DNA from 2 places in the Shewanella sp. 10N.286.51.B2 genome. Region 1 is predicted to be linked to the other one. Evidence: riboswitches for the same ligand, from Rfam matches in the RefSeq annotation. Region 1 holds a riboswitch; the other holds the start of a gene.
The links. Region 1 has a riboswitch for lysine ahead of AB4140_RS13570 (Na+/H+ antiporter NhaC family protein). Riboswitches for the same ligand answer to the same signal wherever they lie in the genome.

Region 1 (3,397 bases):
GCAGTGTCGGTAAAGATACCCTGCCACGAGTCGCGGCGTTATTAGATGTGGCGCAAGTTTCTGAAGTGATTGAAGTTGTAAGCCCAGATACCTTCGTGCGTCCTGTTTATGCCGGTTCGGCATTAGCGACAGTGCAAAGTTTAGATGCGGTTAAAGTGCTAACAGTACGAACCAGTGCTTTTGATGCCGCAACCAATGACGGCAGTGCAGAAGCGGTTATGGTTGATTTTGTTGCCACAGCAGCGGCAGAATTTGTTTCGCAAACATTAACTGAATCAGAGCGTCCTGAGCTTGGCAGTGCTGGGGTGATTGTTTCCGGCGGCCGCGGTATGGGCAGTGGTGAGAACTTTGCTATTTTAGAAGCGCTTGCTGATAAATTAACTGCTGCTGTTGGTGCTTCGCGCGCAGCTGTTGATGCTGGCTTTGTACCGAATGATTTACAAGTAGGACAAACTGGTAAAATTGTCGCACCTGATCTGTATATTGCTGTAGGTATCTCAGGGGCTATTCAGCATCTTGCTGGTATGAAAGACTCTAAAGTCATTGTGGCAATCAACAAAGATCCTGAAGCGCCGATTTTCCAGGTTGCAGATTATGGTCTGGAAGCTGATTTGTTTGAAGCGATCCCTGAGCTAACTAATTTGCTATAGTCCTTAATTAGAGCCCTTAATTAGAGCCCTAAATAAGAGTCCTAAATAATGCTCTTTATAATAGGATTATGGCTTACGCTAGTTTTTTAGTGAGTTAATATCCACTAATAAAAAACGGCACTAAAAGGCTTTTACCGAGAGGTAAAAGCCTTTTTTAATGTTCCGTAGATAGTTGCTGCCAATTTATACTAATGCGTTGTTATTTGCGGTGCTGTTCTATCAGTGAGCAAAAATTACCACTGCGTTAAATATGAACCCTTGCTAATAAAAGGTTACACTGGTGCTGCGTCAATGTGCGCGGTTTTAGTTGTGATGTTATATATCACAAGATAATCAAGTTTTATCTGGCAATGATGCTACTGCTTATGTTTGTATGATGGGGTGTTGATATACAGAGCCTTTCTGTTGTTAGCATAAGTAGAGGTGCATTAAGTATCAGTACGGGTGAGTTGGGTGATGCCAATAACTTATTCGGAAAGGATTTAGTGCCGAAGTAAATGGATTCTATCAAAACCATTTATTGGGGCAGTTACCGAAAGGGACTGCACTGTCATGGTAATTTCTATCCGAAAGGGTAGAAGAATATATATCGACAACGATATTGATATTACTGTGGAGTGCTACTGAAAAGAATTTCGTTTACGTATTCAACGTAAACTTGCCTTATCAGTTATTCTCCATTCGTACTCAACGAAGAAATTATAAGAAATGATGATAACAAGTTACGCCGATTCGGCTCTCTCGCTTTTGCCACCAGTAGTGGCTATTTTGCTCGCAGTATTAACTCGCCGAGTCTTACTTTCATTGGGCTTAGGTATTATCACCGGGGTGTTTTTACTCGGTGATTTTTCAGTTAGCGCTGCAGCCTCAAATTTACTGACTACCGTCACGGGTCTAGTTTGGGATGATGGCGCGCTCAATTCATGGAACCTACAAATTTTAGGTTTCTTGGTGATTTTGGGCATGATCACGGCATTAATCACGGTAAGTGGTTCAGCTCGCGCCTTTGCTGATTGGGCTCATCAACGTATTCGCAATAAACGTGATGCCAAGTTGATGACTATCTTCCTTGGTGTTGTAGTGTTTATTGATGACTACTTTAACAGTATTGTGGTGGGATCTATTGCACGTCCAATCACCGACCGTTACCACATTTCACGGGCTAAATTAGCCTACTTATTGGATTCAACAGCGGCACCAATTTGTGTTATCTCGCCTGTTTCAAGCTGGGGGGCGTACATTATCGCCCTGATCGGCGGGATTTTAACGGCTCATGGCTTTGCTGATACAGGGCATTTAAGTGTGTTCCTGCAAATGATCCCAATGAACTTTTATGCCATTTTTGCATTATTATTATTGGTGTGTGTGGCGTTATTTGGTTTAGATATTGGCCCAATGCGTAAGCATGAACAAAATGCCCAAAAGGGTGAGTTGTTCGACGAATCTAAAGGCTTACCACCAGGAGCCACAGCCGATTTACCAGAAGCGGAAACCGGTAAAATCATTGGCTTATTCTTACCTATATTAGTGTTAGTTGCGGCAACCTTCTATTTCATGGTGGCGTCAGGCGCTGATGCATTATCAGCTAATGATTTACCTTTTAGCATTTTAGGAGCATTTGAAAATACTGAAGTGAGCTCGTCACTATTTTACGGTTCACTGGTGGGGTTAGCGGTCACCTTAGTATTAACTGTGAAGCAAAAAATTGCTCTGCCTATGGTGTTCACTGGCATCAAACTTGGCGCTAAATCAATGCTACCTGCCATTTATATTTTGTTATTTGCTTGGACGATTTCAACGGTTATTGGCAACCTTGAAACCGGTAAATACATGGCCAGTTTAGCCACAGGCAATATTCCATTTGCGATGCTACCTGCAGTATTATTTTTATTAGCAGGCCTAACCGCATTTGCAACCGGCACCAGCTGGGGTACCTTCGGTATCATGTTGCCAATTGCAGCTGATATGGCGATGGGCAGTGATAGCACTATGATGTTACCTATGCTTGCAGCCGTGTTATCTGGTGCAGTATTTGGCGATCATTGTTCACCGATTTCAGATACCACTATCTTGTCGTCAACGGGGGCGAGTTGTCACCATATCGATCACGTAATGACGCAATTACCTTATGCGTTAATCGTGGCGGTCATTAGTATTATTGGCTACGGTGTATTAGGTTTTACCGCGTCAGTGGCCATGGGCTTGGTCACCTGTAGTGTGCTATTTGTATTAAGCGTTATTGGACTGAAGTTGATCACTAAATAGCGTAAGCTAACTCGGTTTGATTTAAGCTTATCGCGAACTTTAGATATAGCTAGCTTGTATGAAAATGCCGCTCAGATGAGCGGCATTTTTTATGTTTTAAAATCAAGGCTGCATAATAAAGTGGTATATATAAGCTAAATATCTAAGTCGAATCACTAGAGTGAACCTCAAAGGTTTAAGCTCACATGTTTTGTTTATGCAGCAGTTATTGTTAGCGAAGAGAAGCAGCGATTAGCACTGTGAGTGAATGACTGTTTCTGCCAATGGTGAGTGCAAGGGTTAGCAATTATAGGGATTAACAGGTACTGCTAATCAGCGTACTCGGATCTAGGTGAAAATTGAGATAAAAAAATGCCGCTCAAATGAGCGGCATTTTTAGGATTTAAGTTTAAGTGCTAAATAAAATTAGCTTTAACCAAACTTAAATGATGTTAAGCCACAAGGTTCTAATAGCGTTAGTTTAAACCACGACGCTCAAGTAA
Region 2 (3,397 bases), on a different contig from region 1:
TTTAAGGCACTAATATTTATCGCACTTCTATAAAAGAGTTATACGTGACGTAAATTTTGATCATAAAAAATCAATATTCAGATCGTATGCTGAGCTTGAGTAAGCTCACAACCTGTCAAAATATCTGTAAAACCGATGATTCATATAAACTAAGAGATTAAATTGCTGATTAAAGTTCCTTCGCAACCTAATTTTGTCCTACATTTATATTCAGTCTTTTAAAATGTAGAACACATTTTAAAAGCTTGAACACTTTACCAAGATTTAATTTCAGTAAATGTAGTCGCTTGTGTCACAACTTAGCGTTATGTAGCAAAATCTAGCTAGTGTGAGATATTGTACTCGTTTTAGGCATTTGTTAACAAATGAAATGTTAACAAATTTACGGGGAAGATTTGTTACAAAAATGCTTTTTTGGGTAAGCTTATGATTTTTAGGTTAAATATAATTATTGTTCTTGTGACTTACATCACACAGGGTGTTGGTCCAAGTCTTGGTTTGCTACACTGAATTGGTCTAAATTGAGAAAAATAAATGATGAATAATTCAATAGATAACCTTTGGTTTAAGTATCAAGGGACCCAATTTCTACTTACTCAGCGCCTTTCTTACGCTGTCCCCTTCGCCATTGTCACCGCCCATAATCCCTTAGGCAGCCAATTGAATCCGTGTCAAAACCGTTTGTTAGATAGGCGACTTCAACGGAAAATTCAGCAATTTAATAGCCCCTATCGTTGCTTAATTGGCGCGGCGCCAGACTTATCTCATATGGAAAAAAGTTGGGCAGTCTTTATAGAAAAAGACCAAGCGTTAGCGTTAGGCCGAGAGTTTAAACAGCTCGCTATTTACTATGTTGATAATGGGGTGTTGTCATTACTTGCCTGTGGTGAAGCACCTGACAAGGAAGTGTTAATTGGCGAGTTTGGCCCACGAACGGTTTTAGTTAATGAATTACCTGATTTGCACGATGAATAACATGATCGGCGATTAAGTGACATTTGTATCAGTTATCGAGGATGTTTAATATCAGTAACTCCTTCTATAGGTACTTAGTTAAGTGCCTTTTTTTATTGTTATTTTTATATTTTTATTAGGGCAATGGCTATTTATATACTGTTGAAACTTGATTGTTAATATTGAAGCTTAATTGTGCAGTTTAGTTGAAGGTTTTAACTCAATAACCTCGAGTTTACATTGAGGTTATTACTTTTTATTTTTTAATCACTATTGTTTTATATCACTTTTTTGTTTCAAATTATAAATAACAGCTTACATGATACTATTTTGAGCTCAGTGTCTCTATTTACGTATTGTGTTATTTGACGACTTTATGGCATATCCCAATTGACTTGAGTTGTTATTTATTGGTATTTTCATGCTCTTCCTGTGGGAAGAAACAGAAGAGGAGCGTTAGCTAGGTAGTAAGTTCGAGGAAAACCAATTCCTATGACAGCTTATGAGGGAGATTAGCGCCGAGGTACTGGTATGTTTGGTTGGCATTCGGTATCGGTCGTTTAGGTTGAATCCTAGCGATTGTCACCTATTTTTTGGTGGAGAGCTTCTGGTGAAAGATTGCTGTTTCCCTTCTTTAAGGGTGCGTTATCACTGCACCAGGCTCTTCGAACGAAGTAAGTTCGGAGTGTAATCATGTTTTTACGTATTAAATTTCAAGTTGTTCCAATACTGTGTACTCAGTTTATGTCTACTCAGTCCATGTCTACTGAAAGTATGTTTAGTCAAAGTTTGTCTGTTAAAACTTTGTCTACTAAAACTTTGTCTAGTAAAAGTTCGTCTGCGAATGTCGTGGAGGTATCAGCATGAGTTTAGTTGTTGCTAAGTTCGGTGGCACCTCAGTTGCTGATTTTGACGCCATGAACCGCTGTGCGGACATTATTTTAGCCAATGCCAATACCCGCGTCGTTGTTGTTAGTGCTTCTAGCGGTGTCACTAATTTACTGGTTGAGTTAACTCAAGCCAATGTAAACGACCAACGCCGCTTAAGTTTAGTCACTCAAATTGCTAAAATTCAATATGACATTGTTGATAAGCTGGCGCGTCCACAAGATGTAGCTGCTACGATTGATAAGCTATTAAGCAGAATGGCAGTGCTTAGTGATAAGTTAGTGCTCGATAGAAGCAAAGCCATCATTGATGAGCTGTTATCCATGGGTGAGCAATGTTCATCATTATTGTTCTCTGCGGTTATTCGCCAAAAAGGCACGCCATCAAGTTCATTTGATGTGCGCCAAGTATTAAGAACCGATAGCCATTTTGGTAAAGCAGAGCCGCAAATTGAGCAAATTGCGCTCCTAGGCGCGGAGCATTTACAGCCGTTATTGGCTCAGCAAGTGATCGTGACTCAAGGTTTTATTGGCGCTGATGAAGCAGGCAACACCACCACCTTAGGCCGTGGCGGCAGTGATTATTCAGCTGCGTTATTAGCTGAAGCCTTAAAAGCAGATGCGGTAGAGATTTGGACTGATGTGGCCGGAATTTATACCACTGACCCACGTTTAGCGCCTAATGCGAGACCTATCGCTGAAATTAGCTTTAATGAAGCGGCTGAGATGGCTACCTTTGGCGCTAAAGTATTACACCCTGCGACGATTTTACCGGCCGTGCGTCAACAAATTCAGGTGTTTGTTGGTTCCAGTAAAGCACCTGAACAAGGTGGAACTTGGATCCGTCATCAAGTAGAAGATGCCCCGGTTTATCGAGCTGTGGCTCTAAGACGCGATCAAACTTTATTAAACCTGCATAGCTTACAAATGCTCCATGCTCAGGGCTTTTTAGCGCACACCTTTGCCACGCTTGCTAAGCATAAAATTTCAGTTGATTTGATTACCACCTCAGAAGTTAATGTGTCACTAACGCTTGATAAAACCGGTTCTGACTCCAGCGGGCAGGGGTTATTAAGCGAGTCATTACTGCAAGAACTATCACAAAATTGCCGTGTAAGAGTGGAAGATAAATTAGCTTTAGTGGCGATTATTGGTAATCAAATAGCGTCAACAGCAGGTATTTGCAGCCGAGTTTTTGGGGTACTTGAACAGCATAATGTGCGCATGATTTGCCAAGGGGCTAGCCCACATAACTTATGTGTTCTCGTCGCTGAATCTGAAGCCGCAGATGTGGTTAACTCTCTGCACCAAAACTTATTTGAATAATTGCTAACGTGGCAGGTATGACATCAGTGAATTCAATTACAGAACAGGCTAACGATTATTCAGCCACCATGTCTCGGGTTGAAGTGGGAGAGCTTGCCACAGGCCAAGCGTTAACGGCGCCACTGTTTAGCTTTAAAGGCTCAGATGACGCCGCGCCCAGTGTTTATATTCAGGCCAATGTTCATGGGGCTGAAGTGCAGGGTAATGCGGTGATACATCAGCTGATGACT

Region 2: it holds a riboswitch for lysine, as region 1 does, so the genes downstream of both, lysC (lysine-sensitive aspartokinase 3) here and AB4140_RS13570 (Na+/H+ antiporter NhaC family protein) in region 1, are expected to answer to the same signal.

Annotation. Positions count from the first base shown of each region.
Region 1 is NZ_JBFRKH010000048.1:9,532-12,928, forward strand. It holds gene AB4140_RS13565 (electron transfer flavoprotein subunit alpha/FixB family protein) at 1-650, shown strand, start outside; lysine riboswitch at 1,061-1,281, shown strand; gene AB4140_RS13570 (Na+/H+ antiporter NhaC family protein) at 1,359-2,915, shown strand; gene AB4140_RS13575 (M3 family metallopeptidase) at 3,371-3,397, opposite strand, start outside.
Region 2 is NZ_JBFRKH010000054.1:41,915-45,311, reverse strand. It holds gene AB4140_RS14580 (DUF3293 domain-containing protein) at 538-975, shown strand; lysine riboswitch at 1,393-1,569, shown strand; gene lysC (lysine-sensitive aspartokinase 3) at 1,818-3,167, shown strand; gene AB4140_RS14570 (succinylglutamate desuccinylase/aspartoacylase family protein) at 3,185-3,397, shown strand, end outside.